Regions from separate parts of the Sphingobacterium puteale genome, predicted to be linked through region 1. Evidence: riboswitches for the same ligand, from Rfam matches in the RefSeq annotation. Region 1 holds a riboswitch; the other holds the start of a gene.
The links. A riboswitch is a leader RNA that binds a small molecule or an ion and turns the genes downstream of it on or off. The one in region 1 is predicted to bind S-adenosylmethionine.
Positions count from the first base shown of each region.

Region 1 (5,288 bases):
ACAAGTTAGCATCTTTATATTTGTAACAATTCAAGTAAAGTGGAAGATGGAAGGCAAGAATGGTACAGAAAGCCAGTGTATAATGAGTGCATGATTCGCTTGAGATTATACCTTTTCAAAATATGATTTAATGAAGAAAAATAGCATTGTATTAATCATTGGACTAATGTCTTTGGCGCTAATCGGGGTATTGGCCATGCAATTCTATTTCCTGCGGGATTCCTATCGTCAAAAATCACAGCTTTTTGATGAATCTGTCAATGCTGCGCTTACGGCTGTTGCGGGAAAACTCGAACGCCGTGAGGTCGTGGATTTCGCGAAAGTACAACAGGAGCGTAATATCGAAAAATCCAAGCAGGAACAAGCGAAACAACGTCAGTTAACTGAACAGCTTAGGCTCCAAACTCAAATTGAAGAGCTCCGTGGCAAATTAGATCAGGTCTATCAAAAATATAAAATACGAGAAGACAAATTAAAGGCACTTTACCCCAATGTAGTCAATATTGAAAACTGGTTTTATGAAACCTATATCAGAAGACCACAATATCAGGATCTCGTTGAGATCAATATTATCAAAACCCCGACAAATAGCATGTATTATCAGGAAGACGTCATTGTGTCAGCAACAAAGACTATTCCGCGTATAGAAGCAAAGGATGATAGCACTCGATTTTTGATTATCCATTTTGACGACTACAAAAGACTGATAGGAAGAGATTTATTTGTCCTCCCCCCAAGATCAGATCCAAAATTAGCCCGGAAGATTTTCGAACTCGAAACGAAACTAAATAAATTATCCCGGCAAAATGCCCGGTATGAATTCAACGTCTACGACTCTGTTGCCATGTTCGGTGGTAAAAAGGCTGATTACATCGAAGATGTCGCTATTGGGATGGAGCTTGCCAAAAGACCGCTAAAAGACCGGCTAAACGTCATTATTGTTCAGGAACTCTTAAAAGAAGAACTGGCACAACGTGAGATCAAAGCGCCGTTTAATATCGAAATATGGAGCACAAGCAACATCTTGCTGAACAATATTCTGAATGAAGCCGAATTAAACAGCCCTATAAATACCACAAAGTACTCAACTGCTCTTTTTAAAGGTGACATCGGTGCTGCACCAGGAAAACTGACCATATACTTTCCGAATAAAAAGGCGATTATTGCGGACAACATGGGGTATTTGTTACTGCCCATGCTCGCGCTCCTATTTCTATTGGTCGGATGCTTTGCGTATACGCTTATTATTATCTTCAGGCAAAAGAAAGTATCTGAAATGAAAACCGACTTCATAAACAACATGACACATGAGTTCAAAACTCCCGTGGCTACGATTATGATCGCCAGCGAATCACTCAAGGATCCGGACATCAATGCAGACCATAAACGTGTACAGAAATTGGCCAATATCATTTATGATGAGAATGTTCGTCTCGGAAATCATATTGAAAGGGTACTGGATTTGGCAAAACTTGAAAAAGAAACATTGAAACTTGACCGCGAAGATGTTCATATCAACGACCTTGTCGCCGCTGTTACCGACAGTATGCAGCTTCGGATGCAGAACATTGGCGGAAAATTCAGTGTCGATCTCGCTGCAACAAAGGATATTGTTGTCGGGGATGAACTGCATTTCTCCAATGTATTTTACAACTTAATGGACAATGCAATTAAGTACAGCAAAGGAGATCTACATGTAAATATCAGTTCTAAAAATATTGGCGACAATATTGTTATCACCATTGCCGACAATGGAATCGGGATGAGCCGGGATCATTTACAAAAGATATTTGATCAGTTTTATCGTATTCCCACCGGAAATGTCCACAATGTCAAAGGCTTTGGCTTAGGCTTAAGTTATGTACAGGATATATTGAGAAGACTTAATGGAAGAATCACTGTAAAAAGTGAAAAAGATAAGGGCACAACCTTTGAGGTAATTTTGCCCATAAAAAAATAACACGTTCCTTTTTTGTATATTCAGGGAACATTAGTGAAAATTAATAGATTCATTATGCAAAAGATATTATTAGCAGAAGATGATCCCAATTTGGGGGATCTTTTAAAGGATTATCTCGAATTAAAGGGAAAATTTGACGTCACGCTCTGTATAGACGGGGATGAAGCCATCTCCCAATTCAAAAAAAATGATTACGACTTATGCATTTTCGATGTCATGATGCCTAAAAAAGACGGTTTTACCGTAGGCCGCGAAATCAGAAAAACAAATAGCACTGTACCGATCATCTTCGCCACCGCAAAGGGGATGATGGAAGACAAGACTGAGGCGTTTGAATTAGGTGGAGATGATTATATTACCAAGCCGTTCCGTGTTGAGGAGTTACTGCTTCGGATTAATGCCCTTCTGAAACGTAGCGTAAGAGACAAAGAAGATGAAGTGGTTGCAGACAAATTTGAAATTGGAGATTACTTCTTTGATTATACAAGTCAGCAGATTTCCTACAAGGGCCAAACGCAAAAATTATCAACAAAAGAGGCCGAGTTGCTTCGTTTACTTTGTTTAAAAAAGAATGATGTATTGACCCGTGAAGAAGCCTTATTAAAAATATGGCATGACGACAATTATTTCACCGGCAGAAGTATGGATGTATTTCTCAGCAAACTTCGCAAATATCTAAAAGAAGATAACAAGGTAGAAATTGTCAATGTGCACGGGAAAGGATACAAACTTCTGGTAAGCTAAAAGCATAGCGGGTGAGATTCAACTGAACAATTTCACCCTGCTTTCCAATGAAAAGAAAGAAATAAAACATTTCTATTCTTAGTAGATTATAAAAAATACATGCTCTTTTATAAAAAATTTGCATGTCAAAAAAAAATGTGCTAACTTAGCGTCGCTTATAGAGAAAGGCAGAGGGAATAGACCCGATGAAGCCTTAGCAACCTGTCCCTTGACAAGGTGCTAAATTCTACCCTACTTGACATGGGAATGATAAGCCGAAGTCACCGAATTCTAGTGTGTCCTTCTCTCTAGCAAGAAATATAGTTGAAAAAGAAATATTAAAAACATTATTATGTTATTGACTAACAATTTAGGTTACCCTCGTGTGGGCGCGTTCCGCGAATTGAAAAAAGCCAATGAGGCCTATTGGGCTAAAAAATCTTCTGTTGAGGAATTATTGGACACAGCAAAAAAAATTCGTGAAGGCAATTGGAAAACACAAAAAGATGCTGGAATAGATTTGATCCCTTCCAACGACTTCTCTTTTTACGATCAAGTATTGGATTTAACCCTTACTGTTGGTGCTATTCCTGCTCGTTATCATTCTTTGTTGAATAAAGTAGACAACAACTACAGCTTAGACTTATATTTTGCAATGGCGCGCGGTTTCCAGCAAGAAGGAATTGACGTGACTGCAATGGAGATGACCAAGTGGTTGGATACCAACTACCACTATATGGTTCCTGAATTCACAAAAGATCAAGAGTTTAAATTGACTTCTGAGAAATTCCTGAATGAATACAACGAAGCAAAATCATTGGGTATTGAGACAAAACCTGTTTTATTAGGCCCAATCACTTACCTTTTGATCGGTAAAGAAAAAGAAGCTGGTTTCGACCGTATCGACCTATTGGATAAATTAGTTCCTGTATATGAGCAAATCTTGTCTAAATTGGCAGAAGCTGGAGCACAATATGTTCAGATCGACGAGCCTTTCTTGGCTTTAGATTTAGATGCAAAAGTAAAAGCATTATACCAACCTACGTTCGAGAAATTGGCTGCTGCTGCCAAAAACATCAAATTGATCGCGACAACTTACTTCGAAGCTTTAAAAGATAACGAAGATATCGCGGTTAACTTACCGATCCATGCATTACACTTGGATTTAGTACGTGGAGAAAACCAATTGGATACCGTTTTAGCTAAAGTTCCAGCTTCATTGACATTATCTTTAGGTATTGTTGAAGGCCGTAACATCTGGAAAAACGATTACGAAAAATCATTGGTTAAAATCAAACAAGCAGTTGATGCACTAGGCAAAGACCGCGTTTGGATTGCTCCTTCTTCCTCTTTATTGCACGTCCCTTTTGATTTGGACAATGAGCACAATGAGCAATCATTACCTGCTGAAGTGAAAAACTGGTTAGCGTTCGCTAAACAAAAATTAGCGGAGGTAAAAGACCTTGCAGTTTTAGCAGAAGGTGAAGTTGACGCCGAAACAGCAAAACGTTTTGAAGCAAACAAAGCTGCAGCTGAAAGCCGCCGTACTTCTCCATTGATCCACAAACCAGAGGTAAAAGAACGCACAAGCAACATTACTGATGATGATGCAAAACGTACATCAGTTTTTGCTGACCGTAAAGCAGCACAACAAGCGAAGTTCAACTTGCCAGCATTCCCTACCACAACGATCGGTTCATTTCCGCAAACGAAAGATGTGCGTAAATGGAGAGCTGATCTAAAAAAAGGAGCGATCACACAAGAAGAATACGATAAAGCAATTGCTGAAGAAACCGAAAACACAATCCGTCTTCAAGAGCAATTGGATATCGACGTATTGGTTCACGGCGAGTTCGAACGTAATGACATGGTTGAATACTTCGGTGAGCAATTGGCGGGATATGCATTCACTCAAAACGGTTGGGTACAATCTTACGGTTCACGCTGTGTGAAACCTCCAATTATCTACGGAGATGTATATCGTCCACAAGATATGACTGTACGTTGGTCTTCTTACGCGCAATCATTGACTAACCGTCCGGTTAAAGGCATGTTGACTGGCCCTGTTACCATCTTACAATGGTCTTTCGTACGTAACGACCAACCACGTTCAACAACGACTTACCAAATTGCATTAGCGATCCTGGATGAGGTACAAGCGTTGGAAAAAGCAGGTATCAAAATCATTCAGATCGATGAGCCAGCTATCCGCGAGGGTTTGCCATTGCGCAAAGCAGATCAAAAAGATTACCTGAACTGGGCGGTACGTGCATTCCGTGTTTCTTCATCCAATGTAGAAGATGATACGCAGATCCACACACACATGTGTTATTCTGAGTTCAACAATGTGATCGAAGATATCGCAGCAATGGATGCTGACGTTATCACGATCGAGACTTCACGTTCACAAATGAAATTATTGAATGCATTTGCCGGTGATTTCAAATACCCGAACGATATCGGTCCGGGTGTATACGATATCCACTCACCGCGTGTACCAAGCAAAGACGAGATGGTAGACTTATTGCGCAAAGCAAAAGCAGTAGTTCCTGCGGAACAACTTTGGGTTAACCCTGACTGTGGTTTGAAGACACGTGCTTGGCCT
Region 1 covers NZ_CP158959.1:652,228-657,515, reverse strand. Annotated here, with positions in the region: gene ABTV71_RS02630 (sensor histidine kinase) at 131-1,960, shown strand; gene ABTV71_RS02625 (response regulator transcription factor) at 2,015-2,704, shown strand; SAM riboswitch class I at 2,857-2,960, shown strand; gene metE (5-methyltetrahydropteroyltriglutamate--homocysteine S-methyltransferase) at 3,036-5,288, shown strand, end outside.

Region 2 (5,288 bases), 840 kb from region 1:
TGTATTTCCAATTGTACAGTATCTATGGTGAAGTGCCACTTGTGCTGACCCCCCTCAGTTTGGAGAATCAACGTCAGCCAAAGGAAAGTGCGGAGAATATTTTAAAACAGATTCGGGCCGATCTGGATTTCGGGATCGCCAACTTAGCGGCTAAACCTTATTTCAACAATGGGGGACATGCGACCGCAAGTTCAGCAAAAGCCTTGAAAGCACGGGTTTTACTGTTTGCGGCTTATGGTGACAAAGGGGTGCCCGATTTAGCAATTTTGAAAGAGGTAAAAGATTTATGCACCGATGTCATGAAAGAGTATACCCTGAGTACGGCTTTTGAAAATGTCTTTCGCGACGCAACACAGAAGAACAATCCCGAGATTATCTTTTCGGTCAATTTTCTGGCACCGAATAATACAGCCCCCTGGGACATGTACCTAGGCGATTGGATAGCAGCTTCGCCGTTGCAAAACCTCGTGGATACCTATGAATGCAAAGATGGCCTGCCTTATGGTGAATCTCCGCTGACGGACCGGGCCAATCCGTTTAAAGATCGGGATCCGCGGTTGAGCAAAACAATTTTTGTGGACCATCCCGACTTTGGCGGCGGTAAGATCCATACACCGTCCAATCCGCGGCCTACGGGTTATGGGGTGCTGAAATTCCTGGATCCGGCCAACTTACCTTTTGGCTTTTCAACATTGAGTCAACAGGATGCGGTTGTGCTGCGTTTTGCGGAGGTGCTATTGATGTATGCCGAAGCACAAAATGAAATCGCCGGGCCAGATCCATCGGTGTACGATGCCATGAATACCCTGAGGAGCCGCGTTCAGATGCCCGGGTTTCCTGCCGGTTATACCAAGGAAAAAATGCGCGAACGTATCCGCCACGAAAGAAGGGTAGAACTTGCTTTCGAAGGACTGCGGCATTACGATCTGATTCGTTGGCATATCGCGGGTGAAGTACTCAATGCGGTCAAAGACAGTAAAGTGCCCTATCATTTTGAAGACAAATTTTACCGCTGGCCGCTGCCACAAACAGAAATTGAGAAAAGCGCAGGTGTGTTAATTCAGAATCCAAACTATAAGTAATAAGATTATAGCCTTTTTTAAATCGGCAATTTCCTAAACCAATCACAGCAGCGCGCACGAAGTCCTTTCGATGCGCGCTATTTTTGTGCCGATAACGCTTACTGTAAAGGAATCAAGACGTTCTGTTCCAAACGTACTGGCACCTGCTTTACCGAGGTAAAACCGTCTTCCTTGGAAATGATGTTGGAAAGATCCAGTCCTCTTTTGGAGAACGTACTGATCAAAGCTGTTCTAAAGGTAGCTTTCGATGATCCCCAGCCTTGACCCAAAATGGTGTCATTGTTGAGCTGTATCAGTTCGTCCGTAGAATAGTAGCTGAATTTTTCCAGTAAGTGTTGGTAAAGATTTGTTGTAGTAGCCATACAATTTAAAAATTTAAAGGATTAAACCATAAACTGTATCCAGATCTTGTTGGGAAAATAATCGTTCTGCGACGTTTATTTTGGTCGAAACCCGTATTAATTTACCACCGCGGTGCCTGCACTCGGTTGGTATTGCATCATGCAATTCTGAATACTCTACAAATATAGTAGATTATTTTTATAATAAAAAATATTTTTCTTTCTAACTGCAAATTAGGGATAGCAACAGCTATGAGGAGATCAAAAAGCAGGGGCGGGCTGTTGGCTGTGATTTGGTTATGAAGTGGATAACTGGACGAGAAATTTATCATGTTACTGTAATCTCATTGAAAATACTTTAAAAAACAGAGATAAGACAATACTTTTGCGCCATGAATAGAATTGCGGAAATTAACGAATACATTGCTGCCGAACGCGAGGTATTATTGCAACACCCCTTGTATCGTAAGATCAAAACGATCAAGAATCTACGTTCGTTTACAGAAGGGCATGTGTATGCCGTATGGGATTTTATGTCTTTACTAAAAGCTTTACAGATTAAATTGACCTGTACGACTTTACCTTGGTTTGCGAGCGAGCATCCATCGACACGCTATCTGATCAACGAAATTGTATTAGCGGAAGAATCTGACGAATATATTGATGGTCGCCGTTTGAGCCATTTTGAAATGTATCTGGACGCAATGAGTGAAATGGGAGCAGATCTGCATCTGATCAATAAGTTTATCGTGCACGCCAAGAAATCCAAAAGTATTTTTGATGCCATTGCATTGACAACACTGGACAAAAGGATCAAAGATTTTCTGAATTTTACTTTTGAACTGATTGAAGAAGGGGAGGTACATAAAATTGCGGCTGCTTTTACATTTGGCCGTGAGGACCTTATTCCGGGTATGTTTACTTCTATTTTGCAGGAGCTGAAAACTAACTTCCCTGAATCTAGCTTGGATAATTTTATCTATTATTTCCAACGTCATATTGATCTGGACGGTGATGAGCATGGCCCTTTGGCCATGCAGATGATCTCCGATCTGGCCAAAGAGGATGACGAGAAGTGGGAAGAAATGAAAATAGTGAGTAAAGAGGCGCTTCAAAAGCGCATTGAACTCTGGAATGCAATAGAAGATTCCCTATAGGGAATCTTCTATTGTTTGGAATCTTTGTAAAAAGAACTTAACGGATAATTTTACGGAAAACTATTCCGACAGCGAAGTTTTTAAGGCATGGGTAAAAGCGCTTATAAATTGTGGGTCCAAGGTGTTGGAAAAGGTATTCATATTCCCTAAGCTGACAATGAGTGCCGGTATTTTTGCTCCCCGTAAAATCGCATGACTGTGGCTTTCAACGGGTTTCTGCGTGCTCAATCCTTGATTTTTTAAATTTTGTGTGAGACGGAATGCGAACTCCCGACTTTGATCCTGTATCTTCGGAAATTCAACAGCTTTTGGATAAAATAAGCCGATTGGCAGCTTTGTGTTTGAAGGATCAACATCGAAATGAATGGAAACCAAGGCATCGCCGGTAAATGCTGCACGGTCTTTGAGCATCATAAATTCGTCTTTCGAATGGGTCAATACAACCTGAAAACCTTCTTTTTCAAGTTCATTTTGAATCATTTTACAAGCCTGTAAAGTGAGATCTTTCTCTTTGAGGCCTTTGCTGTTGGTGGCACCATTATCTTTGCCGCCATGTCCCGGATCGAGAACAATAGTCTTTACGCTGTTTTTAACAGCAGTGAGAGCAGTGATTTTTTCTTTCGTGGGATTAATAAAAGAGAAAGAGACAATTAACACGAATATACAGGGAACAAGCAGCAGATACTGATAACCTTTCGTGCGCGGCGATAGATTTCGCATCAACCTGTCGATGCGTTCTACCAATTCATTTTGGTTTTTTAAAATTCTACTTTGCATATAATCTATTTGTTGATGTTGTTGTGTCAGATTCAGCAAGAAGCTCGCATAATTGGTCTTTCCATAGCATTCTCCCACTGCACGGTCGACCTGAAATTCATGTAGACGATGCAGTTCTTTCCGGACCCAATAAATGGCCGGGTTTATCCAGAAGAAGCAGCACATTAGTTCGATGTAGAATTTGTCCCAGGCATGTCCTTTTCGAATATGCTGAGCCTCGTGGGCAAAGATGAGCTGGCCTTCATAACTTTTAAGTGCGTTTTTATCCATAACGATGTAATGAAAGATCGAACAATTATTGAAGCGATTAAACGGCGGGATCACTTTAATTCCCTGATGCTCCTGAAAATCCATCTTCTTTAAAAAGTATGCGAGGGTTAAGCTGCGATAAACTAATCGTATCAGAAAGAAGATTGCGATTAGTAGGTAAGCATAAGTGGATATTTTTTTTAACTCCATCCGGTCCCATAGGTTGAGCTGTTCTTCGGGTTCGATCGACAAGGGGGCATTGGAATTGCGTAACTGCTCTTGAAACGCTATCTCCTGATTTAACTTTGTTTTGGGATCGTTTAAATCGACATAATCGGTCTTAAATTTAAGACAGGGAACCAGGGTACAAAAGCTAACCAGTGCAATAAGCAAAAATCGGTTCCAACGGAAAAATGAAAGCTGCCGAAAAGCCAAGATAAAGAGCAAGACTAAAATAAGCAAACTGACATTGGCCTCTATACCATAGGAAAACAGGTTATTCATTTTTTTTATTTTTATTGATAATTTCCTTGATTTTCTCGATGTCAGTTTCGCTGATCTGTTGTTCCTTGACAATGAATGAAACCAAGTTTTCGACAGAATCATCAAAATATTTGTTCATCACACGCGAAAAGAAAAACTTTCGGTACTGCATCTTGGAGATCAATGGATAATATTGATAGGTCTTCCCATAGGCATTGAATCCTACATATCCTTTTTTCTCTAAAATCCGTACAATGGATGATATGGTATTATAGGGCGTCGTTTGTGTTGGATCGATATATTCAATAATATCTTTGACAAAGGCTTGCTTTAATTTCCATATAGCATGCATGACCTCTTCTTCTTTTTTTGTTAATTCTTCCATAGTTTAAAGCTATAACTTATTTTTCAGTTTATCAACTTATTTTTCAGTTTTAAAACTGAAAAATAAGTTGATAAACTATAATAAATTGATTTTCAATGATTTTATTTTGTATTTAATAGGTTTTAGTACCGTCAGTGCGGTTACGGAAACATTTTTGGAAATCTTAATTTCATTTTTTCAATAAATAGTCGGCCACCGCCTGATAAGCAGGCAGGGAATACGCATCGTTGGCTGAATTGGATGCTATGGGATGAGAGGCAAATCGGACGATCACCATTTCTGCTTTGGGGTCTATATAGATGGTCTGTCCATGGACACCACGTGCACAGAAGGCTCCATCAGCGTTATGGCTTACCCACCACATATTTTTATAACTCCACTGTTTAAGATTCGTATAACCGGCTTTTGCAAAAGCAGTCTGACTGCCACCCGATCGGACGGATTCAACTACTTCTTTCGCGAGGATTTGTTTGCCGTTAAAATAACCCTTATTGCGCACCATCTCACCAAACATGGCCATATCACGAAGATTGGCGCTAAGTCCTCCGCCCGCAAAACATATACCCGCGCCATCGATCAGATAATAGGCATCAAAATTGGCTCCCAATGGCTCCCAGATTTTTTCGGAAAGGGCTTGCGACAGTGGTTTATTTAATACCCGCGAAATTATCCAGCCCATCACATCTGTATTGACCGTTTTATAACCGAATGCTTCACCATGCTGGCCTTTTTTCTTAACGGTCTTTAAGTAATCAAAATAGTTTGCCGGTTCATCGGTACTTCGCTGAAAGTGGAAGGGATTTCCGGCCTTGGA
Region 2 covers NZ_CP158959.1:1,496,509-1,501,796, forward strand. Annotated here, with positions in the region: gene ABTV71_RS06190 (RagB/SusD family nutrient uptake outer membrane protein) at 1-1,082, shown strand, start outside; gene ABTV71_RS06195 (5-oxoprolinase) at 1,181-1,444, opposite strand; SAM-I-IV-variant riboswitch at 1,511-1,604, opposite strand; gene ABTV71_RS06200 (DUF3050 domain-containing protein) at 1,816-2,580, shown strand; gene ABTV71_RS06205 (N-acetylmuramoyl-L-alanine amidase) at 2,641-4,110, opposite strand; gene ABTV71_RS06210 (BlaI/MecI/CopY family transcriptional regulator) at 4,103-4,474, opposite strand; gene ABTV71_RS06215 (serine hydrolase domain-containing protein) at 4,644-5,288, opposite strand, start outside.
Region 2: another riboswitch for S-adenosylmethionine. It lies ahead of ABTV71_RS06195 (5-oxoprolinase); the one in region 1 lies ahead of metE (5-methyltetrahydropteroyltriglutamate--homocysteine S-methyltransferase).